2 regions of the Pseudomonas gorinensis genome follow, and region 2 is predicted to be linked to the other one. Evidence: predicted binding sites of a transcription regulator. Region 2 holds the regulator's gene; the other holds the start of a gene.
The links. Region 2 encodes sigma-54, which starts transcription at its own class of promoters, with help from an activator protein. Its sites were predicted from a motif close to ANTGGCATNNANNTTGCTNT; they were not measured.
Positions count from the first base shown of each region.

Region 1: glnK (P-II family nitrogen regulator) is a predicted target of sigma-54. The motif match lies at 1,349-1,368, and genes of this name have one in related genera.

Region 1 covers NZ_CP167125.1:7,067,541-7,078,930, forward strand. The annotation lists gene AB7933_RS32440 (ammonium transporter) at 1-767, opposite strand, end outside; gene glnK (P-II family nitrogen regulator) at 802-1,140, opposite strand; gene AB7933_RS32450 (accessory factor UbiK family protein) at 1,563-1,823, shown strand; gene AB7933_RS32455 (YifB family Mg chelatase-like AAA ATPase) at 1,977-3,494, shown strand; gene AB7933_RS32460 (benzoate/H(+) symporter BenE family transporter) at 3,586-4,836, opposite strand; gene AB7933_RS32465 (PLP-dependent aminotransferase family protein) at 4,979-6,478, shown strand; gene AB7933_RS32470 (methyl-accepting chemotaxis protein) at 6,499-8,475, opposite strand; gene AB7933_RS32475 (LysR substrate-binding domain-containing protein) at 8,653-9,573, opposite strand; gene AB7933_RS32480 (NorM family multidrug efflux MATE transporter) at 9,726-11,129, shown strand; gene AB7933_RS32485 (putative bifunctional diguanylate cyclase/phosphodiesterase) at 11,139-11,390, opposite strand, start outside.
Region 2 covers NZ_CP167125.1:1,384,240-1,395,629, forward strand. The annotation lists gene AB7933_RS06230 (ZIP family metal transporter) at 1-886, shown strand, start outside; gene AB7933_RS06235 (HPr family phosphocarrier protein) at 922-1,194, opposite strand; gene rapZ (RNase adapter RapZ) at 1,211-2,068, opposite strand; gene ptsN (PTS IIA-like nitrogen regulatory protein PtsN) at 2,071-2,535, opposite strand; gene hpf (ribosome hibernation-promoting factor, HPF/YfiA family) at 2,548-2,853, opposite strand; gene AB7933_RS06255 (RNA polymerase factor sigma-54) at 2,929-4,422, opposite strand; gene lptB (LPS export ABC transporter ATP-binding protein) at 4,608-5,333, opposite strand; gene lptA (lipopolysaccharide transport periplasmic protein LptA) at 5,333-5,866, opposite strand; gene lptC (LPS export ABC transporter periplasmic protein LptC) at 5,853-6,425, opposite strand; gene AB7933_RS06275 (KdsC family phosphatase) at 6,434-6,958, opposite strand; gene AB7933_RS06280 (KpsF/GutQ family sugar-phosphate isomerase) at 6,959-7,933, opposite strand; gene AB7933_RS06285 (ATP-binding cassette domain-containing protein) at 8,246-9,055, shown strand; gene mlaE (lipid asymmetry maintenance ABC transporter permease subunit MlaE) at 9,055-9,852, shown strand; gene mlaD (outer membrane lipid asymmetry maintenance protein MlaD) at 9,852-10,319, shown strand; gene AB7933_RS06300 (MlaC/ttg2D family ABC transporter substrate-binding protein) at 10,331-10,978, shown strand; gene AB7933_RS06305 (STAS domain-containing protein) at 10,975-11,280, shown strand; gene AB7933_RS06310 (BolA family protein) at 11,385-11,390, shown strand, end outside.

The DNA.
Region 1 (11,390 bases), 1.4 Mb from region 2:
AAGCCGAACCAGCCCACCCACAGCATGGCCGCACCCACCAGGGTGTAACCCAGGTTGTGTGGCGCCATTGGCGTGGTTGGGAAACCTTTACGCTTGCCGAGGACCAGGCACGCGACCAGACCGGCCACACCGGCGTTGATGTGCACCACGGTACCGCCAGCGAAGTCCAGCACGCCCCAGTCACCCAGCAACGAACCCGGACCGCCCCAGACCATGTGGGCAATCGGTGCGTAGACCAGGGTGAACCAGACGCCCATGAAGATCAGCATCGCGGAGAACTTCATACGCTCGGCGAAGGCGCCGACGATGAGCGCCGGAGTGATGATGGCAAAGGTCATCTGGAAGGTGACGAACACCGCCTCAGGGAACAGCGCCGCCGGGCCGGTGATGCTGGCAGGGGTCACACCCGACAGGAACAGCTTGGACAAGCCGCCCACAAAGGAGTTGAAGTTGACGACGCCTGCTTCCATACCCGTGGTGTCGAACGCCATGCTGTAGCCGTAGACGAACCACAGGATGGTGATCAAGCCGGTAATGGCGAAGCACTGCATCATCACGGAAAGAATGTTCTTGGAGCGCACCATGCCGCCGTAGAACAAGGCCAGGCCGGGAATGGTCATGAACAGCACCAGCGCGGTGGATGTGAGCATCCACGCCGTGTCGCCGGAATTGAGGACTGGAGCCGCCACTTCGTCTGCCGCCATGGCCAGGCTTGGCATTACGATGGACAACAGGGCTCCGAGCCCTGCGAATTTACGCAGAGTCATATTGTTTTCTCCTGGGGCGTTGGGGTTTGGCGGCTTAGATTGCGTCGGTATCGGTTTCGCCGGTACGGATGCGAATAGCCTGTTCCAGATTGACCACGAAGATCTTGCCGTCACCAATCTTGCCGGTGTTGGCGGCCTTGGTTATCGCCTCGATAACCCGGTCAAGATCCTTGTCGTCAATGGCGACATCAATCTTCACCTTCGGCAGGAAATCGACCACGTATTCCGCGCCGCGATACAGCTCGGTGTGACCCTTCTGCCGACCGAAGCCTTTGACCTCAGTAACGGTAATGCCCTGCACGCCGATCTCGGACAACGACTCGCGTACATCGTCCAACTTGAACGGCTTGATGATGGCAGTGACTAGCTTCATGAAAACTCTCTCCCGAATTGGTGGACTTGCCCCAGGAAAACAAACCCGTCTCAAGTCTAAGCGCAGTGCCTGGCTTTGTAACGCGTCGTCGCAAGAGCAGTTGCCGTTGCAACGCCAGCGAACCACTGGTGACGAAACCTGTACCCCTGATCCGTCGGCGCACTGCATTCGTCACAGCGACTGCATCAGTGCATGGGTCATGATCGTCTAAGCAGAAACCTTGCCAGCTCCGTAAAAATCACTGAAATCAGTCCTTTGCTCCGCTACGCCCACCTGCGAGGCTTTTTGGCGGCGCCATTGCGCACGAAAACAGTGCGCAGACGCCCGCCCCCATGCGCGAAAAGCGTGCGCCTGCGGCCGTGGAAATGACTATAGACGCTGCGTGATACACTGCCCGCCAACAGTTTTCCGGAATATTTCCCATGCTCGCGCCCAAAGACCTCCTCGACGCCCTGAGCGGCCACGCCTCTCGCCTGTTCAGCGGCGACACCCCGCTGCCCCGCAATGAAATCGAAAGCCAGTTCAAGGCGTTGCTGCAAAGCGGCTTCAGCAAGCTGGACCTGGTGAGCCGGGAAGAATTCGATAGCCAGATGGTCGTACTTGCCCGCACCCGTGCGCGCTTGGAGAGCCTGGAGGCGAAAGTTGCAGAGCTGGAAGCGCGGTTGAACCCTCCTGCGGAATAAATGCGATCAGTGTGGGAAGGGGCTTGCTCCCTCCCACATTTGCTCTACCTTTTGTTCTGGATACGTTCTGTAAAACCTCCCCGCCTCGCTCTTCCCCACCTCGTCTACCCTTGAAAAACCGCAGGAAGCGGCCACCTCTTTCAAGGAACGAGCATGTCCCTCGCCATCGTCCACAGCCGCGCCCAGGTCGGCGTCGAAGCCCCTGCCGTCACCGTTGAAGTGCATATGGCCAACGGGTTGCCGTCGCTCACCCTGGTGGGGCTGCCAGAAACCGCGGTCAAGGAAAGCAAGGACCGCGTACGCAGTGCCATCCTCAACTCAGCGCTGCAATATCCTTCCCGCCGTATCACCCTCAACCTCGCGCCCGCCGACCTGCCCAAGGACGGTGGGCGCTTTGATCTGGCGATCGCCCTGGGGATCCTGGCGGCGAGTGTGCAGGTGCCGGCGTTGATGCTGGATGACGTGGAGTGCCTGGGGGAGTTGGCGTTGTCCGGCGAGGTGCGGGCGGTAAAAGGCGTATTGCCCGCCGCATTGGCGGCGCGCAAGGCCGGGCGCACCGTGATAGTGCCGCGGGCGAATGCCGAGGAAGCGTGCCTGGCATCCGGGCTGAAGGTCATTGCCGTGGATCACCTGCTGCAGGTGGTGGCACACCTGAATGGGCATGCACCGATTGAGCCCTACAAGTCCGACGGGTTGCTGTATTCGAACAAACCCTACCCGGACCTGAGTGAAGTTCAGGGCCAGCTGTCAGCCAAGCGCGCACTGCTGATTGCAGCAGCGGGCGCACATAACCTGCTGTTCAGCGGGCCACCAGGTACCGGCAAGACCTTGCTCGCCAGCCGCCTGCCCGGGTTGCTGCCGCCATTGAGTGAACAGGAAGCACTGGAAGTGGCGGCGATTCAATCCGTGGTCAGCCTGGCACCGCTGAGCCATTGGCCCCACCGGCCGTTTCGCCAGCCACACCATTCAGCCTCCGGTCCGGCACTGGTGGGCGGCGGATCGAAACCGCAGCCGGGGGAAATCACCCTGGCCCATCATGGAGTGCTGTTCCTGGATGAACTCCCGGAGTTTGATCGCAAGGTGCTGGAGGTCTTGCGCGAGCCACTGGAGTCGGGGCACATCGTGATTTCCCGCGCCCGTGACCGAGTGCGCTTCCCCGCGCGTTTTCAACTGGTGGCGGCGATGAACCCCTGCCCCTGCGGTTATATGGGCGCGCCCTGCAACCGATGCCGTTGCACGCCCGAGCAAATCCAACGCTATCGCAACAAACTCTCCGGGCCCTTGCTGGATCGGATCGACCTGCACTTGACGGTCGCCCGCGAAATCACCGCGCTGAACCCGACCCCACAGCCCGGCGGCGACACATCCACCGCCTCCGCCCTGGTCGCCCAGGCTCGAGAGCATCAACAGCAGCGCCAGGGTTGCGCCAATGCGTTCCTGGATCTCTCTGGGTTGCGCCAGCATTGCGCGCTGTCCAAGCCGGATGAAGCCTGGCTGGAAAGCGCCTGCGAGCGCTTGACCCTGTCCCTTCGAGCCGCCCACCGCCTGCTCAAGGTCGCCCGCACTCTGGCGGACCTGGAGCGCGCAGACACTATCGGCCGCAACCACATTGCCGAAGCACTGCAATACCGGCCCTCGGCCTCCAGCCAAGTCGACGGCGCAAACGGCTAGAAACACCCCTCGGCGATACACCGGGCGACGGCGGCACAGCGCAACCACGCGTTCACGCACCTGTAGGTCGTTAACGGCTGATTGGCGCGCATCATTGGGCCGCTCCCTTCGCCGTCACCACCGACTCGGAGACCGGCGCCACAGTCGCCCGGCGACGGGGCAGGCGGCCGTTCAGCAGCACATACGCGGCCAATCCGATCAACAACCCCCAAAACGCTCCACCGATCCCCAGCAGGGTGATGTTTGCGGCGCAGGCCAGAAAGGTGATCAGCGCAGCTTCACGGGATCGGGTGTCCGCCATGGCGTTGGCCAGGCTGGTGCCAATGGTGCCCAACAGCGCCAAGCCGGCCAACGTGGTGATAAACGCCGACGGGAACGCCATGAATACGGCGGCCAACGTCACCCCGAACACCCCGACAAGGATATAGAACACCCCTGCGGCAACACCCGCGAGCCAACGTTTGGACGGGTCTTCCGAGGCTTCCTTGCCCGTGCAGATGGCCGCCGTGATGGCCGCGATGTTGAACGCGTGCGAGCCGAATGGCGCCATCAACAGCGAGCCCAGCCCGGTCACTGCCAGGATGGGGTTGGCGCTGGTCTTGAAGCCATCATTGCGCAACACCAGCATGCCCGGCATGTACTGGCCCGTGAGGGTGATCAGGAACAGCGGCAATGCCACACTGAGCAGCGCATTGACGGAGAATTCAGGCTGGGTGAAAACCGGCGCGGCCCATTGCAGGGACAATCCCGATAGATCCACTCGCCCTTGCACCAGCAGCAATACCAGCCCGAGCACCAGAATTCCGACGACCGCGTAGCGCGCGGTAAACCGCTTGAACCCAACGTAAGCGGCAATCAGCAACCCCACCAGGGCAGGGTCCAGGCTCATGCCACTGAATGCGCCGATCCCGAACTGCAGCAGAATGCCGGCCAGCATGGCGGCCGCAATGCCTGGCGGAATCAACCGAATGACTTTTTCAAAGCAGCCGGACAACCCGAGCAGCACAAATGCCACGGCCGAAATGATGTACGCACCGACCGCCTCGGCATAAGGCGTGGTCGACAACGCGACGATCAGGAACGCCGCCGCGGGAGTCGACCACGCGGTGATGATCGGCTCACGACTCACCCAACTGAGAGCCAGCCCTGTCACGCCAACACCGATCGACACCGACCAGACCCACGAAGCGGTCAGCTCCGCGCTGAGCCCGGCCACCTTGGCGGCCTGGAACACCAGGATGAACGTACCGCCATAATTGACGATGACTGAAATCAGACCGGCTACCAGGGGGTGAAACAGGTCGCGTGGGCGCAGCGAAGACGGCGATATCGAAGAAGACATGAGGGCATTGCTCCTTGCCATACGAGAAATTGAGCCTCACGCAGTGGGTTGTCCGCCAACGTGAAGGCTGTGGCTCAGGCCCAAGTCTACGGATAGACTGGCCTGCCATTACCGGCCAATTCTTCGGGGAAAGGCAGACCGCATGGCGAAAACGTTCGAGCTTGAAACCCTGAAAATGCGCCTTGACGATGTGCAGCTCCAGGGGTTGGGCCTGCACCAGCGAATTCAACGCGCGCTGCGGGCGTTGATCCTCGACGGGGCACTGGCGCCCGGCCTGAAGCTGCCCGCGACGCGGGTGTTGGCCAAGTCATTGGGGATCGCACGCGATACGGTGGAGAACGCCTACGTGCAGTTGCAGCGCGATGGCTTTATCGCGCGGCGCGAAGGTTCCGGCAGTTATGTGTGCGAGGCCCTCGGCACCGAATTGCGCGGCGGGTCCGGCCGCCGTATCAAGGCGCAGGCAGGCAAAAGCAGTCTCGCGCCCCTCGGCACCGGCTTGAGCCAGCGCGGACGGATGATCCTCGACAGCGGTGGCGTAAACGACCAGCAGGTGATCAAAGCCTTCGCCACGGGCCTGCCTGAAACCCGCTCCTTTCCCACCGACGTCTGGGAACGCCTGCAACGTCAGGTGATGAGGGACTCTCGCAGCAGCGTGCTGTTGCACGGCGACCCGCAAGGGGCCGAGCCGTTGCGCAAAGCCATCGCTACGTATTTGAACCTTGAACGCGGCGCCCAGTGTTCGCCCGACCAGATCCTGGTGCTGAGCAGCACGCGCCAGGCGCTTTTTCTATGCGCGCAGTTGCTGGTGGACGTCGGCCAGCCGATCCTGCTGGAAAACCCGGGCTACTACGGCGCCAGGAAGGCTTTTGAAACCGCCGAGGCCAAGGTCGTGCCCATCGATGTCGATGAATCGGGCATCCGCACCGACCTGCTGCACGCCGACCGCAGCGGCGCCCACTGCGTGTATGTCACGCCCTCCCATCAATACCCGACCGGCGCCACGCTGACACTGGAACGGCGGCTTGAGCTGATCAACTGGGCGGCGGAAAAAGGCAAATGGGTCATCGAAGATGACTACGACAGCGAGTTCCACTACGACGGCAAACCCACGGCCTGTGTACAGGGCTTGGACAAGTACCAGCGCACGCTTTACCTCGGTACCTTCAGCAAGACCCTCTTCCCCGGGCTGCGCATGGGCTACATGGTGCTGCCCCCTGCGCTGGTCAAAGCCTTCACCTATGCTCGCAGCATGATGGACGGCCACACGCCTCAACTCCTGCAATTGACCCTGGCGCGTTTTATGGAGGACGGTCATTACAACGCCCATGTGCGCGCAATGCGCAAACTCTACGCCGGGCGCCAAACCGTCATGCTCGATGCCATCGGCAAGCATCTGGGCGGCGTGGTCACGGCATGCCGCCCCCAAGGCGGGCTGCAAATTCCCTGCGTGCTCCATGAGGGTTGGTCGGAAGAAAAAACCATCCACAAGGCCGCCAGCGCGGGTGTGCAACTGTCCGGCCTGAGTCGGCTATACGCCGGCACCGCACAGAAACAGGGCTGGCTATTGGGCTACTCGTCCTTGACCGCCCATGAAATCGAAATCGCCATGCAGCGCCTGGCTAACGCGCTCAAGGCCCGCTAGACACACGCCCTGGGCCGCCGTCAACGAAAACGATCCACCTCATGCCGCAAGCTTGCCGCCAGCGTCTCCAGTTCCTTGGCGGTAATGGCCAGGTTGGACACCACCTCACGCTGCTCGCTGTTGGCCAGCGCAATGCTCTGCAAGTTGCTGCTCAGCAAGGTCGCCGTGCTGCTCTGTTCCTGGGTGGCGGTGGTGATCGCAGCAAACTGCTGACCGGCCGAGCGGCTTTGCTCGTCGATCCGCGCCAGCGCCGAAGCCACGTCGGCATTACGCGCCAGGCCTTCCTGCATCAGTGCATTGCCGTGTTCCATGGTGCTGATGGCGTTGCCGGTTTCCTGCTGGATGCTCTGGATCATCCCGGAAATTTCATCGGTCGCCTGGCGGGTGCGCGACGCCAGGTTGCGCACTTCATCGGCCACCACCGCAAAGCCACGGCCTTGTTCACCGGCGCGGGCGGCTTCAATGGCGGCGTTCAGTGCCAGCAGGTTGGTCTGTTCGGCAATCGCGGTGATCACCCCGACGATGCCGCCAATTTCCTGGGAGCGCTGGCCCAGGGTGTTGATGACGGTGGCAGTGCTGTTCAGCGCGGTCGCGATATGCTCCAGGGACGACGACGCCTCTTGCATGGACGTGCGCCCGATACGGGTCTGCTGGGCATTTTCCTGGGCCAGGCGTTCGGTATTGCCCATGTTGTCAGCGATATTCAGTGAGGTGGCGCTGAACTCTTCGACCGCGCCGGCCATGCTGGTGATCTCGCCAGACTGCTGCTCCATGCCTTCATAGGCGCCGCCGGATAACCCGGACAGTGCCTGGGCACGGCCGTTGACCTCTTCAGCCGCCTTGCGGATATGCGAAACCATGGTCGACAGCGCTTCCCCCATCTGGTTGAAGCTGCGTGCCAGTTGGCCGATCTCGTCATGGCTGGACACATTGAGGCGTACGCTCAAGTCACCCGCGCCCAGGGCTTCGGCCTGGCGTACCAGGTCACTCAAGGGGGCCAGCTTGCTGCGCAACAACCAGACCGTTGCCCCCACCGCCAGCAGCATCGCCAGCACACTGCCGATCACCAGGCGAATACCGACGCCCCAGGTCACCGAGCGAATCTCGGCCTTGGGCATGCTCGCAACCACCGACCACGGGCCACCCTCGAACGGCACCGAGACGCTGTAGAAATCTTCGTTCTTGTCGCTCCAGAAGCGGCCCTTGCCTGGGGTCTTGGCCAGGTCCAGCATCACCGGAACCGCTTGATCCAGCGCCTGCACGCCAGCGGGTGGCACCAGCCAGCGTTTCTGTTCATCCAACAGGGCCAGTGAACCGGTCTGGCCGATGCGGAAGCGCTTGAGGTTGTCGAACTGCGCGTTCTGCGCGTCGGTGTAGTCGAAGCCGACAAACAACACCGCGATAACTTTGCCAGCCGCGTCACGCACGGGCGTGTACTGGGTCATGTAGGAACGTTCGAACAACACGGCGCGGCCGACATAACTCTGCCCCGCGAGCAGGCGCTGATAGGCCGGGTGCTGGTGGTCCAGGGCCGTACCGATGGCGCGGCTGCCATCCTGTTTGGTCAGGGAGGTGCTGATGCGGATAAAGTCTTCGCCGCTGCGCACAAACACGGTGGCCACGCCGCCGGAGGTGTCCTTGAATTCATCGACCTCATCGAAATCATTGTTCAACAGGTCACTGCCCAGGTAGAGGGCCGGGGTCTGTACGCCAGCCACAGCCATCTGCTGATCACCGTGCACACTCAAACCCGCGCCGAAACGCTTTTCAAACAGCCCGCTCAAACGCTGAGTGCTCTCGCGCAAGGTGCTGTGGAAGGTATTGAGTTGGTCGGCAAGCAAGCGCGCCTCGCTGGCCAAGTGCTCCTCGCGGGTGTCGAGGTTGGCGGAGTCAAGAGAACGCAAGGCGAAAACAGTGCTGCCGCTGATAACGACAGCCAGAATCACGGCTAATGCGAGACCTAACTGGGAAGCGATCCGGGCACGAGGTTGAGACATGACAGCTCCTGGCCGAGGCCAGGATCATCCTGATCTCATAGCGCTGCTCGGCGAATTATCTGGTGGGTAACGTTGGTGCACGATAGTTCCAACACACCTACTTCGGCGGGCTTGGGCAATACTTGAGCTATTCACAGGGGTATCACGCAAACGGTTGCGAGAAAGCGCTGAAGCGATTCAATCGAGACGCTCGACTGCTGGCAGCACCATCGCCTGCACTTCGCCCTGCAGAAACTCCGCCAGCCGACGCAAGCGCTCGCCACCCGGGCGGGTTTTCGGCCACACCAGGTAGTAACTTTCACCACTGGCGACAGCCGTTGGCCACGGCAGGCTCAGCCTTCCCTGGGCGACGTCCTCGGCCACCATCAGTAAATCGCCCATGGACACCCCGTAGCCGCGCGCGGCGGCGATCATGCCCAGTTCCAGGGTATCGAACACCTGCCCACCCTTGAGCGACACCTGGGAAGCCAGGCCCATGCGCTCCAGCCAACTGCGCCAGTCCCGACGGTCGGGCGTGGGGTGCAGCAACTCGGCGGTGGCCAGGCGGCTCACGTCCCAGGGACCGTCACTCAACAGGTTCGGCGCACCCACCGGAATCAATAACTCCGGGAACAGGTAGCTGGCCTCCCAATCCGCCGGAAAATGCCCATCGCTCAACAACACCGCGCAATCGAATGGCTCCTGATTGAAGTCCACTTCATCCACGCTCATCCATGCGCTGGTCAGTTGCACCTCGTTGCCCGGCTGCAAATGCCGGAAGCGACTCAGGCGCGCCAGCAGCCAGCGCATGGTCAAGGTGGACGGCGCTTTCATACGCAGGATGTCGTCTTCGGCATTGAGGGTATGACAGGCCCGTTCCAGCGCGGCAAATCCCTCGCGCACGCCAGGCAACAGCAGGCGCGCGGCTTCGGTGAGCTGCAGGTTACGGCCGCTGCGCTGGAACAGGCGGCAGGCGAAGTGCTCTTCCAGGGTGCGGATGTGTCGGCTCACTGCGCTTTGCGTAATCGACAGTTCTTCAGCGGCGCGGGTGAAGGAGTTGTGCCGCGATGCGGCTTCAAAGGCCCGCAAGGCATACAGCGGAGGAAGACGACGAGACATAGGGAAAGCTCCGACAGCGCAATGGGCAAACCCTACCAGAATCAATCAGGCATGAGTTTTAATCATGCAAACGATCGCTTTTATCCCTTTGTGCAATGGGCTGAGAGCGCCGAGAATCAACCCCTCCCCAATTCTCTGACTTTCTGAGCGTGATGATCATGCGGCATCCGGCACGTACCGAACTCTGGGCCATTCTGCGGTTGTCAGGGCCGTTGATTGCCTCCCAGTTGGCGCACATGCTGATGGTGCTGACCGACACCCTGATGATGGCGCGCCTGAGCCCTGAAGCCCTGGCCGGCGGCGGCCTCGGCGCGGCGACGTATTCGTTTGTAGCGATTTTTTGCATCGGCGTGATTGCCGCCGTGGGCACCCTTGTTGCCATCCGCCACGGCGCGGGCGATATCGAAGGCGCCACGCGCCTGACCCAGGCCGGGCTATGGCTCGCCTGGCTGATGGCGCTGGTGGCGGCCTTGCTGCTGTGGAACCTCAAGCCGGTGCTGTTGATGTTCGGCCAAACCGAAACCAACGTGCACTCGGCGGGGCAATTCCTGACGATCCTACCGTTCGCCCTGCCCGGCTACCTGAGTTTCATGGCCCTGCGCGGTTTTACCAGCGCCATCGGCAAGGCCACACCGGTCATGGTGATCAGCCTCGGCGGCACGGTGGTCAACTACTTGCTCAACCATGCCTTGATCGAAGGCATGTTCGGCTTGCCGAAACTTGGCTTGATGGGCATCGGCCTGGTCACGGCGATCGTCGCCAACAGCATGGCGCTGGCGCTGATGTGGTACATCCGCAGCAACCGGGCGTATGCGGCCTACCCGCTAAGCAGCGGCCTGCTGCGTCTCAACACTCAATACCTGCGCGAGCTGTGGCGCCTGGGCCTGCCGATTGGCGGTACTTATGCAGTGGAAGTCGGGCTGTTTGCCTTCGCCGCACTGTGCATGGGCACCATGGGCAGTACGCAATTGGCGGCGCATCAGATTGCCCTGCAGATAGTTTCGGTGGCATTCATGGTTCCGGCGGGGTTGTCCTACGCGGTGACCATGCGCATCGGCCAGCATTATGGCGCCGCCCAACTGCTGCAGGCGCGCATGGCTGGCCGAGTCGGCATCGGCTTTGGCGCAGTGGTGATGCTGGGGTTTGCCCTGGTGTTTTGGCTGTTTTCAGACCCGCTGATCGGGCTGTTCCTCGACCATAACGACCCGGCGTTTCACGATGTCATCGTGCTGGCTGTCAGCCTGCTGGCCGTCGCCGCCTGGTTCGAGCTGTTCGACGGCGTGCAGACCATCGCCATGGGCTGTATCCGCGGGCTCAAAGACGCCAAGACCACGTTCCTGGTGGGGCTTGGCTGCTACTGGTTGATCGGCGCGCCCTCCGCCTGGTTGATGGCCTTCACCTTGGGCTGGGGGCCGACTGGCGTATGGTGGGGCTTGGCGCTGGGCCTGGCCTGCGCGGCCGTCAGCCTGACGTGGGCGTTTGAGGCAAAAATGAAACGCATGATTCGCCAGGAGCCTGAATCACAGCCAGCATTTCAGACCGCACAGACAGAATAAAAACCCTGCTCAACCCAGCAACGCCTGCTGGCTTTTCCCGAACGTCAGGTATTCCACCAACTCGGGCAACGGCAGCGGCTTGCTGATCAGGTAACCCTGGGCCTGATCGCAACCGAACAAGCGCAAGAGCGCAAGCTGTTCCGGGGTTTCGACACCTTCGGCCACCACTTCAAGATTCAGGTTGTGCGCCAGGTTGATCATCGCGTGCACCAGCTTGCGGTTCTCTTCCCGCTCCTCCATTCCACCGACAAAGCTCTTGTC
Region 2 (11,390 bases):
TGAAACACTGGCGATCAGTAGCGTGCGAATGTTTCGTTATGCGTTTGGCTCGCTGCTGCTATTGGCAGGTACTGCATTGCTGGTGGCCCACGGGCTGGCCTGGCTGGATCTGGAGCCGCGCATCCTGCGCGCCTTGCAAGGCGGGGCGATTTGCGCGCTTGGCACGGCGCTGGGGGCGGTTCCGGTATTGGTGATTCGTCGGATGCCGGTGGCGTTGAGCGATACCTTGTTGGGCTTCGGTGCCGGCGTGATGCTGGCGGCGACTGCCTTTTCGCTGGTCGTACCTGGTATTGCTGCTGCCGAAGCCCTTGGCCTTTCGCCCTGGGGGGCAGGTGGGCTGATCAGCTTCGGCATCATGCTGGGGGCATTCGGTTTGTATCTGGTGGACCGCAAAGTCTCCGGCGCCAGCCCGGAGATGTTGGTGGGTACGCCGGATAAACCGGTGATTCCACCGCGCATCTGGCTGTTTGTGTTTGCCATCATCGCCCACAACATCCCCGAAGGCATGGCCGTTGGCGTTTCAGCCGGCGGCGGCATGCCGGATGCCGACAGCCTGGCCATGGGCATTGCCTTGCAGGATGTGCCGGAAGGGTTGGTGATTGCGTTGGTATTGGCCGGGGCGGGGATGTCGCGGGTCAAGGCCTTCCTGATCGGTGCGGCGTCAGGCTTGGTAGAGCCAGTGTTCGCCGTGCTTTGCGCCTGGCTGGTGACCCTGGCCGAGGTGCTGTTGCCGCTTGGCCTGGCGTTGGCTGCCGGGGCGATGCTGCTGGTGGTGACTCATGAAGTGATCCCCGAATCGCGGCGTAATGGCCACGAAAAGCTTGCCAGTCTGGGGCTATGTAGCGGTTTTTGCTTGATGATGGTGATGGATACCGCCTTGGGGTGAAGCCCCTGGCTTCACGCCCGCCTCAGCGGATGGTTTTACTCACCCTCATCAAAGAAGTTGTTGATCAGCTCCACCAGGGCTTCCATTGCTTCCTGCTCTTGCTCGCCCTCGGTGCTCAAATGAATCTTGGTGCCCTTGCCGGCTGCCAACATCATCATCGCCATGATGCTTTTGCCATCGACCATGGTCTCCGGTGTGCGCCCGGCGCGGATCTGGCAAGGGAACTTCCCGGCAATACCGACGAATTTGGCAGAGGCGCGTGCGTGCAGGCCCAGCTTGTTGATGATTTCAATTTCCAGAGCGGGCATCGCGCAGGTGTTCCTTTCAGCTGAGGTCGCGGTGGCGGACCTGGACATTCTTGAGGGTTTTTTGCAGCACCTGGCCCAGGCGTTCGGTCAGGTAGACGGAGCGATGGTGGCCGCCGGTGCAGCCGATGGCAATGGTGACATAGGCTCGGTTGCTCGCGGCAAAGCGCGGCAACCATTTGAGCAGGTAGCTGGAGATGTCCTGGAACATCTCCTCCACATCCGGTTGTGCGGCCAGGTAGTCGGCCACTGGCTGATCCAGCCCCGACTGGTCACGCAGCTCTGGTTTCCAGTAGGGGTTGGGCAGGCAGCGCACATCGAAGACCAGGTCGGCATCCACCGGCATGCCACGCTTGAAGCCAAAGGACTCGACCAGAAATGCCGTGCCAGGCTCTGGCTGGTTCAGCAGGCGTAGCTTGATGGCATCGCGTAACTGGTACAGGTTGAGGCTGGTGGTGTTGATCTTGAGGTCGGCGAGGTCAATGATCGGCCCCAGCAACTTGGTTTCGTCCTCGATGGCTTCGGCCAGGGAACGATGGGGGCTGCTGAGAGGGTGGCGTCGACGGGTCTCGGAGAAGCGCTTGAGCAGGGTTTCTTCGTCGGCGTCCAGATACAGCACATCGCAATGAATGTGCTTGGCGCGCACCTCTTCGAGCAATTCCGGGAAGCGCGTAAGGTGGCTGGGCAGGTTGCGGGCATCAATCGAAACGGCGACCAGGGGCTGCGCCAATTCGGTGTGGATCAGGGCGCGTTCCGCCAACTCCGGCAGCAGCCCGGCGGGCAGGTTGTCGATGCAATAGAAACCGTTGTCCTCAAGAACGTTGAGGGCGGTACTTTTACCCGAGCCAGAGCGGCCGCTGACGATGATCAAACGCATGATTACTGCCCGTTTTGCTCATCCAGGACAACTTGGTACAGTGCCTCGTTGCTGCTGGCACTGCGCAGTTTGTCGCGTACGTCCTTGCGGTCGAGCATGCTTGCGATCTGCCGAAGCAGTTCCAGGTGCGCATCGGTGGCGGCCTGTGGGACCAGCAGAACAAACAGCAGGTCTACCGGGGCACCGTCGATCGCGTCGAAATCGATAGGCGCGTCCAAGTGCAGCAGGGCGCTGACAGGTGTGTCGCAGCCTTTGAGGCGGCAGTGAGGAATGGCGATGCCGTTGCCAAAACCGGTGGAGCCGAGTTTTTCACGGGCAATCAGAGCCTCAAAGACATCTTGCATCTCCAGATCAGGCACTTCTCGGCTGATCAGGTTGGCAATTTGTTCGAGGGCTTTCTTCTTGCTGCCGCCCGGCGCGTTCACGAGGGAACGGCCGGGGGTCAGGATGGTTTCAAGTCGGATCATGGGTGGGGAGTGTTAGCGGCCGGTGCCCTGAAGGAGGCTCAACTGCTTTTCCTTATGCTTTTTGATTTGGCGATCCAGTTTGTCGGTCAGGTCGTCAATGGCGGCATACATATCAGTATGCTCGGCATTGGCGACGACTTCTCCGCCGGGTATACGCAAGGTGGCTTCAATTTTCTGCTTCAGCTTTTCGACAGTCATAATGACTTGCACGTTGGTGATCTTGTCGAAATGCCCCTCAATTCTTTTGAGTTTTTCGCCGATATAGGCGCGCAGCGGTTCGGTCACTTCCAGTTGGTGTCCACTGATGTTGACTTGCATACAGCTTCTCCTTCGTTGCCAGTGCATAAAGCGGCGGGTAGGAATACCCGCCACTGGAACGCTGTGGCCCGCCCGTCACATCAAACGCTTACGCTCGCTGGAAGGCGCGATCCCAAGGGACTCGCGGTACTTGGCGACGGTTCGACGGGCGACCTGAATGCCTTGTGCCTCCAGTAAACCAGCGATCTTGCTGTCACTCAACGGCTTTTTCTGATTTTCCGCCGCAACCAGTTTTTTGATGATCGCGCGGATCGCCGTGGACGAGCATTCGCCGCCTTCGGAGGTGCTGACATGGCTGGAGAAAAAGTATTTCAGCTCATATATGCCCCGTGGGGTATGCATGAATTTTTGCGTGGTCACCCGGGAAATCGTTGACTCATGCATGCCAACCGCTTCGGCGATGTCATGCAGCACCAGAGGCTTCATCGCTTCGTCGCCGTATTCCAGGAAGCCACGCTGGTGCTCGACGATCTGGGTGGCGACTTTCATCAGGGTTTCGTTGCGGCTTTGCAGGCTCTTGATGAACCAGCGCGCTTCCTGCAACTGGTTGCGCATGAAGGTGTTGTCGGCGCTGGTGTCGGCGCGACGCACAAAACCGGCATATTGCGGATTGACCCGCAGGCGCGGTACCGACTCCTGGTTCAGTTCCACCAGCCAGCGCTCGTTGTCCTTGCGTACGATCACGTCGGGGACGACGTATTCGGCTTCGCTGGACTCGATCTGCGAGCCCGGGCGAGGGTTGAGGCTCTGTACCAGCTCGATCACCTGGCGCAGGTCGTCTTCCTTGAGCTTCATACGGCGCATCAACTGGCTATAGTCGCGGCTGCCCAGCAGGTCGATGTAGTCCGTGACCAGGCGTTGGGCTTCGGCAAGCCAAGGCGTCTTGGCAGGCAGTTGACGCAGTTGCAGCAGCAGGCACTCGCTGAGGGTGCGCGCGCCAATGCCGGCGGGCTCGAATTGCTGGATGCGGTGCAGGACGGCTTCGATCTCGTCCAGTTCGATATCCAGTTCCGGATCGAAGGCTTCAAGAATCTCGTCGAGCGTTTCGTCCAGGTAACCCTGGTTGTTGATGCAGTCGATCAGGGTCACGGCGATCAGGCGATCGGTGTCGGACATCGGCGCGAGGTTCAATTGCCACAACAGGTGGCTCTGCAGGCTCTCGCCGGCGGACGTGCGGGTGGTGAAGTCCCACTCGTCATCATCGTTGCTGGGCAGGCTGCTGGCGCTGGTCTGGTAGACGTCTTCCCAGGCGGTGTCCACGGGCAGCTCGTTGGGTATGCGTTCGTTCCAGTCGCCTTCCTCGAGGTTATCCACCGTCGGGGCGGTTTCCTGATAGGAGGGTTCCTGCACATCGGGGTTGGGTTTTTGCTCGATGTTGTCGGCCAGCGGGTCTGCATTGTCGAAGTCGTCGCCTTCTTCCTGGCGTTCGAGCATCGGATTGGACTCCAGGGCCTCCTGGATTTCCTGTTGCAGGTCCAGGGTCGACAATTGGAGCAGGCGGATGGCCTGTTGCAGCTGCGGTGTCATCGTCAGCTGCTGGCCCATTCTCAGGACTAGCGATGGTTTCATGGCAGGGGCTTAACACCTTATTCGCCGGCGCAATGCGCCATCCACGACAGGGCGCGTGAGCGCCAAACATAAGCAAATTATATGCCTGATATCGGGGGCTTTGCCTAGAGCGCGGTAACAATAAAAATCCGGAGGTTTTTATTGACTCCCGCGCACCGTGGCCAACGGCCGTGACGCCAGGCTGCTTACAGGCGGAACTCGTGGCCCAGGTACACTTCCTTGACCAGTTCGTTGGCCAGGATAGTGGCGGAGTCACCTTCGGCAATCAGCTGGCCATCGTTGACGATGTAAGCTGTTTCGCAGATATCCAGGGTCTCACGGACGTTGTGGTCGGTGATCAGTACACCGATGCCCTTGGCCTTGAGGTGATGGATGATCTGCTTGATGTCACCCACCGAGATGGGGTCCACGCCGGCAAACGGTTCGTCCAGCAGGATGAATTTCGGCGCGGTCGCCAGGGCGCGGGCAATTTCAACGCGACGACGCTCACCACCGGACAGGCTCATGCCGAGATTGTCGCGAATGTGGTTGATGTGGAATTCCTGCAGCAGGCTTTCCAGCTCTTTGCGGCGGCCGTCGCGGTCGAGTTCCTTGCGGGTCTCGAGGATGGCCATGATGTTGTCGGCCACCGAGAGTTTGCGGAAGATCGACGCTTCCTGGGGAAGATACCCAATACCTGCGCGTGCACGGCCATGCATCGGCTGGTGGCTGACGTCCAGGTCATCGATCAGTACGCGACCTTGGTCCGCCTGCACCAGGCCGACGATCATATAGAAGCAGGTGGTCTTGCCGGCGCCGTTGGGGCCGAGCAGGCCGACGATCTGGCCGCTGTCGATCGACAGGCTGACGTCGCGCACGACCTGACGGCTTTTATAGGCCTTGGCCAGATGCTGGGCTTTCAGGGTTGCCATTACTCGGCCTTCTTCTTCGGCTGGATAACCATGTCGATACGTGGGCGTGGCGCAGTGACCTTGCTGCCGTTGGCCCGGCCGGCATTGGCGACCTGCTTCACGGTGTCATAGGTGATCTTCTCGCCTTCGGTGGAGTTGCCATCGGGGCTGAGCACCTTGGCCTGGTCGATCAGGACGATGCGGTTTTGCTGGGCGTGATACTGGATGGTCTTGCCGTAGCCCTTCATCGGGGCGGTATCGGTAGCGGCCTGCTTCTGTTCGAAGTAGGCCAGGTTGCCCACCGAAGTCACGACGTCGATGTCGCCAGCGGGGGTGCGAGTCAGTGTCACCGTGTTACCGGTGATTTTCATCGAGCCCTGGGTAATGATCACGCCGCCTGTATAAGTGGCGACGCCTTGCTTGTCATCCAGTTGCGCATCGTCAGCTGAGATGTGGATCGGTTGCTGGCTATCGTTCGGCAGAGCCCAGGCGCTCACGCTTCCCAGTGCTGCGCCCAGACCGAGCAAAATAGGGAGGGTTTTAACGAGCCTCATACTGTCCTCTTACGTTCGATAGCAGGTGTATCCTGCTTTCTTTCAAATACGCTTTCATTCCCTTGCCAGTCGATACACCGCCAGCGCCGTCGATTCTAACGTCTTGCTCGGTCTGCGCATATTGCTTCTGTGGGAATACGGTCATGCGTGTGGTGGTAATAATGGTGTCGCGGTTCTGTGCGTCAGTACGTGCGACGCGCACCGAGTCGATCAGTTCCACCTGGGTACCGTCCGGGTTGACCTCGCCGCGCTTGCTGGTGACGTGCCATGGGAACTCGGTGCCGCGGTACAGGTTCATGTCCGGATTGGTCAGCAGGGTGACCTCGGAGGCCTTCAGGTGCTCGACCTTGTCCGACGTCATTTCATATTGCACCTTGCCATCGGGCAGGAACTGCACGCTATAGGCATTGGTTGCGTAATAGTCGATAGCCCCTTCATCAACCTGCGCAACAGGCTGGTCGAGAAAGCGCTCCGGGCTGATATTCCAGTAGCCCACCGCCAGGAACAGCGCGGCGATGCCTGCGAATAGCAGGAAGTTGCGAATCTTTTTACTCAGCATAAAACGCTCTATAGGTAGGCGGCATGGGCCGCTTCGAGGCGGCCTTGGGCCCGCAGGATCAACTCGCAGAACTCACGGGCGGCGCCTTCGCCGCCACGGGCCGTGGTGATGCCGTGGGCGTGCTCGCGAACAAACGCCGCCGCATTGGCGACGGCCATGCCCAGGCCCACGCGGCGGATCACCGGCAAGTCGGGCAGGTCGTCGCCCAGATAGGCGGCCTGCTCATAGCTTAGGTGGAGTTGGCCAAGAAGCTCGTCCAGTACCACCAGTTTATCCTCACGGCCCTGATACAGGTGAGGAATCCCCAGGTTTTGTGCGCGGCGTTCCACAACCGGCGTTTTTCGGCCGCTAATAATGGCAGTTTGCACTCCCGCTGCCATCAACATCTTGATGCCCTGGCCATCGAGGGTGTTGAACGTCTTGAATTCGCTGCCGTCTTCGAGGAAGTACAGGCGGCCATCGGTCAGCACGCCGTCAACGTCGAAAATCGCCAGCTTGATGTGCTTGCCGCGTTGCAATAGGTCGCTGGTCATTTACATCACTCCTGCACGCAGCAAGTCGTGCATGTTCAGGGCGCCAATCGGGCGGTCATCGTTATTGACGACCACCAGCGCGCCGATCTTGTGGTCTTCCATGATCTTCAGCGCTTCGGCTGCAAGCATCTCGGGGCGTGCGGTCTTGCCATGGGGGGTCATCACCGCGTCGATGGTGGCGGTGTGGATGTCGATGGTGCGGTCCAGCGTGCGGCGCAAGTCGCCGTCGGTGAACACTCCGGCCAGGCGCCCGTCGGCCTCGAGGATCACGGTCATGCCCAGGCCTTTGCGGGTCATTTCCATCAGCGCATCCTTGAGCAGCGTGCCCCGTTGGACATGGGGTAGCTCATCGCCGGAGTGCATGACGTTTTCCACTTTCAGCAGCAGGCGACGGCCCAAGGCACCCCCTGGGTGGGAAAACGCGAAATCTTCAGCAGTAAAGCCACGGGCTTCCAGTAACGCCACGGCCAGCGCATCGCCCATGACCAGGGCGGCGGTGGTGGAAGACGTGGGGGCGAGGTTCAGGGGGCATGCCTCGTGGGTCACGTGAACGTTCAGGTTCACTTCGGCTGCCTTGGCCAGCGTCGATTCCGGGTTGCCGGTGATGCTGATCATCTTGATGCCCAGGCGCTTGATCAGCGGCAACAGGGTCACGATTTCGTTGGTGGTGCCGGAATTGGACAGTGCCAGGATGATGTCATCCTTGGTGATCATGCCCATGTCACCATGGCTGGCTTCGGCCGGATGCACGAAGAATGCGGTGGTTCCGGTGCTCGCCAGTGTCGCGGCGATCTTGTTGCCGACGTGGCCGGACTTGCCCATGCCTACCACGACAACGCGGCCCTTGCTGGCCAGAATCATCTCGCAGGCGCGTACGAAATCTGCATCGATATGGGCCAGTAAGCCTTCTACGGCTTCAAGCTCGAGGCGAATGGTGCGTTGTGCGGATTGGATAAGATCGCTGGATTGGCTCATGTCTGAAATCGTATAGCCTGACGAAAAGTCGGCGATTATAACGGTAATGAGCAATTCCCTCACGCAAGTTCGTCAGGCTTTATTCTGCGGGTGGCATGAGATTCCCTCTCAGTAACATAGCCAGCAACGTTTTTTCCCTGTCCCCAATCTGAACAAGCGCTTTTCCGGCCTTGGGCGCGTTGTACCAGCAGTGATATAGTTCGCCGCCAGTTCGGTTCACCCAGCCCATACGTCTATCTATATCGCGCAATCGTGCAAACGTTTGTCGCCAATACGGTGTCTGAGTGAGAAGCTGCATCCCAAGGAGTTTAGATGAGTGCCGATAACGCCTACGCGGTCGAGCTGAAGGGCCTTACCTTCAAGCGCGGGACGCGCAGCATCTTCAATAACGTCGATATTCGCATTCCCCGTGGCAAGGTCACGGGCATCATGGGGCCTTCCGGTTGCGGCAAGACCACCCTGTTGCGGCTGATGGGCATGCAACTGCGCCCCAATGCCGGCGAAGTGTGGGTCAATGGCCAGAACCTGCCGACGCTGTCGCGTAGCGAGCTGTTTGACGCACGCAAGCACATGGGTGTGCTGTTCCAGAGTGGTGCGCTGTTCACTGACCTGGATGTTTTCGAGAACGTGGCGTTTCCGCTGCGAGTGCATACCCAGCTGTCCGATGAAATGATTCGTGACATCGTGTTGCTGAAACTGCAGGCCGTGGGCCTTCGCGGTGCCATCGACCTGATGCCTGACGAGTTGTCCGGTGGCATGAAACGTCGTGTCGCCCTGGCGCGCGCCATCGCCCTTGACCCGCAGATCCTCATGTACGACGAGCCCTTCGTTGGCCAGGACCCGATCGCCATGGGCGTGCTGGTACGCCTGATCCGCCTGCTCAACGATGCGCTGGGGATCACCAGTATCGTGGTGTCCCACGACCTTGCAGAAACCGCGAGCATTGCCGATTACCTGTATGTCGTCGGCGATGGTCAGGTGCTGGGGCAGGGCACGCCTGAAGAGCTGATGAACGCTGACAACCCGCGTATCCGCCAATTCATGACCGGCGATCCTGATGGCCCGGTGCCTTTTCATTTTCCGGCAGCGGACTACCGCGCAGATCTTCTGGGGAAGCGCTGATGCGCAAGACATCACTTATCGAAAGGGTTCGCCTTTTCGGCCGCTCCGGCATCGACATCATCGAAGTGCTGGGGCGTTCGACCATTTTCCTGTTCCACGCCTTGCTGGGCCGCGGTGGCATCGGCGGCGGCTTTGGCTTGCTGATCAAGCAACTGCACTCCGTCGGCGTGATGTCCCTGGTGATTATCGTGGTCTCCGGGGTCTTTATCGGCATGGTGCTTGCGTTGCAGGGCTTCAACATCCTATCCAGCTACGGCTCGGAGCAGGCGGTCGGGCAGATGGTCGCCCTGACGCTGCTGCGCGAGCTGGGGCCGGTGGTGACTGCCTTGCTGTTCGCCGGGCGCGCCGGTTCCGCGCTGACCGCTGAAATCGGCAACATGAAGTCCACCGAGCAGTTGTCCAGCCTGGAAATGATCGGCGTGGACCCGCTCAAGTACATTGTTGCCCCGCGCCTGTGGGCCGGCTTCATTTCCCTGCCGCTGCTGGCGATGATTTTCAGTGTGGTGGGTATCTGGGGCGGTTCGTGGGTGGCGGTGGATTGGCTGGGGGTCTACGAAGGCTCCTACTGGGCCAATATGCAAAACAGCGTTACCTTCAGCGGCGACGTGCTCAACGGCATCATAAAGAGCATCGTCTTCGCCTTTGTCGTGACCTGGATCGCCGTATTCCAAGGCTATGACTGTGAGCCCACTTCAGAAGGGATCAGTCGTGCCACCACCAAGACCGTTGTGTACGCCTCGCTGGCGGTACTGGGCCTTGACTTCATTTTGACCGCCTTGATGTTTGGAGATTTCTGATGCAAAACCGCACTGTGGAAATCGGTGTCGGCCTTTTCTTGCTGGCTGGCATCCTGGCTTTACTGTTGCTCGCCCTGCGAGTCAGTGGCCTTTCGGCCAGCCCTACCGCCGATACTTATAAACTTTACGCGTACTTCGACAATATCGCCGGTTTGACTGTCAGAGCTAAGGTGACCATGGCCGGTGTGACTATCGGCAAGGTCACGGCAATCGATCTGGACCGCGACAGCTTCACCGGGCGAGTGACCATGCAACTGGACAAGAAGGTCGATAATCTGCCGACTGACTCCACTGCATCTATCCTCACTGCGGGTCTGCTGGGCGAGAAGTACATCGGTATCAGCGTGGGCGGGGAAACAGCCCTGCTCAAGGATGGCTCGACCATCCACGACACGCAGTCGTCGCTGGTACTTGAGGACCTGATCGGTAAATTCCTGCTCAATACGGTCAATAAAGACGCCAAATGAGGAACCTGTTCATGATCTCTACCTTGCGACGTGGCCTGCTGGTACTGCTTGCGGCGCTGCCGCTGATGGCTAACGCGGCAGGTTCTGCGCACGAACTGGTGCAGGACACCACCAGCAAAATGCTGGCTGACCTGACTGCCAATAAAGAGCAGTACAAGCAAGACCCGAGTAAGTTCTACGACGCGCTCAATACCATTGTCGGCCCTGTCGTCGATGCCGAAGGCATTTCGCGCAGCATCATGACGGTCAAGTACTCGCGCAAGGCCACGCCTGCGCAGATGCAGACGTTCCAGGAAAACTTCAAGAAGGGTCTGTTCCAGTTCTATGGCAACGCCCTGCTGGAGTACAACAACCAGGGGATCACTGTCGATCCGGCCAAGGATGAGTCGGGTGACCGCACCAGCGTTGGCATGACCGTCAAAGGCAGCAACGGTGCGATCTACCCTGTGCAGTACACGCTGGAGAAGGTTAACGGTGAGTGGAAACTGCGCAACGTGATCATCAACGGTATCAACATTGGCAAGCTGTTCCGCGACCAGTTCGCTGACGCGATGCAGCGCAATGGCAACGACCTGGACAAGACCATCAACGGTTGGGCCGGTGAAGTGGCCAAGGCCAAGGAAGAAACCGATAAAGCAGCCGGGAAACCCGCGCAATGACCGAGTCGGCTGTTCGTATCGGCGAAGCCGGCGAGCTGTTCCTCAGCGGCGTGCTGGATTATCGCTCCGGGCCTGACCTGCGCAAGCAGGGCCAGGCGCTGATCAAGGCGAGCACCGCGCCTGCGCTGGTGCTGGACTGCTCGGCGGTAACCAAGTCCAGCAGCGTCGGTTTATCGCTGCTGCTGTGCTTTATACGTGATGCCGAGGCGGCGAAAAAAACGGTCAGTATCCGTGCGCTGCCCGACGACATGCGTGAAATTGCCGAAGTTTCCGGTCTGACCGAACTGTTGGCGCATCCTTAATAAAGAAGCCCCCCGTCAGAGTCCTGCTATGCGGGGTTCGCAGGCGCGGGGCTTTTTTGTATGATGTGCGACCCGTGCGCACTGGGCGCCGATAGAGGTTGAGCATGCAG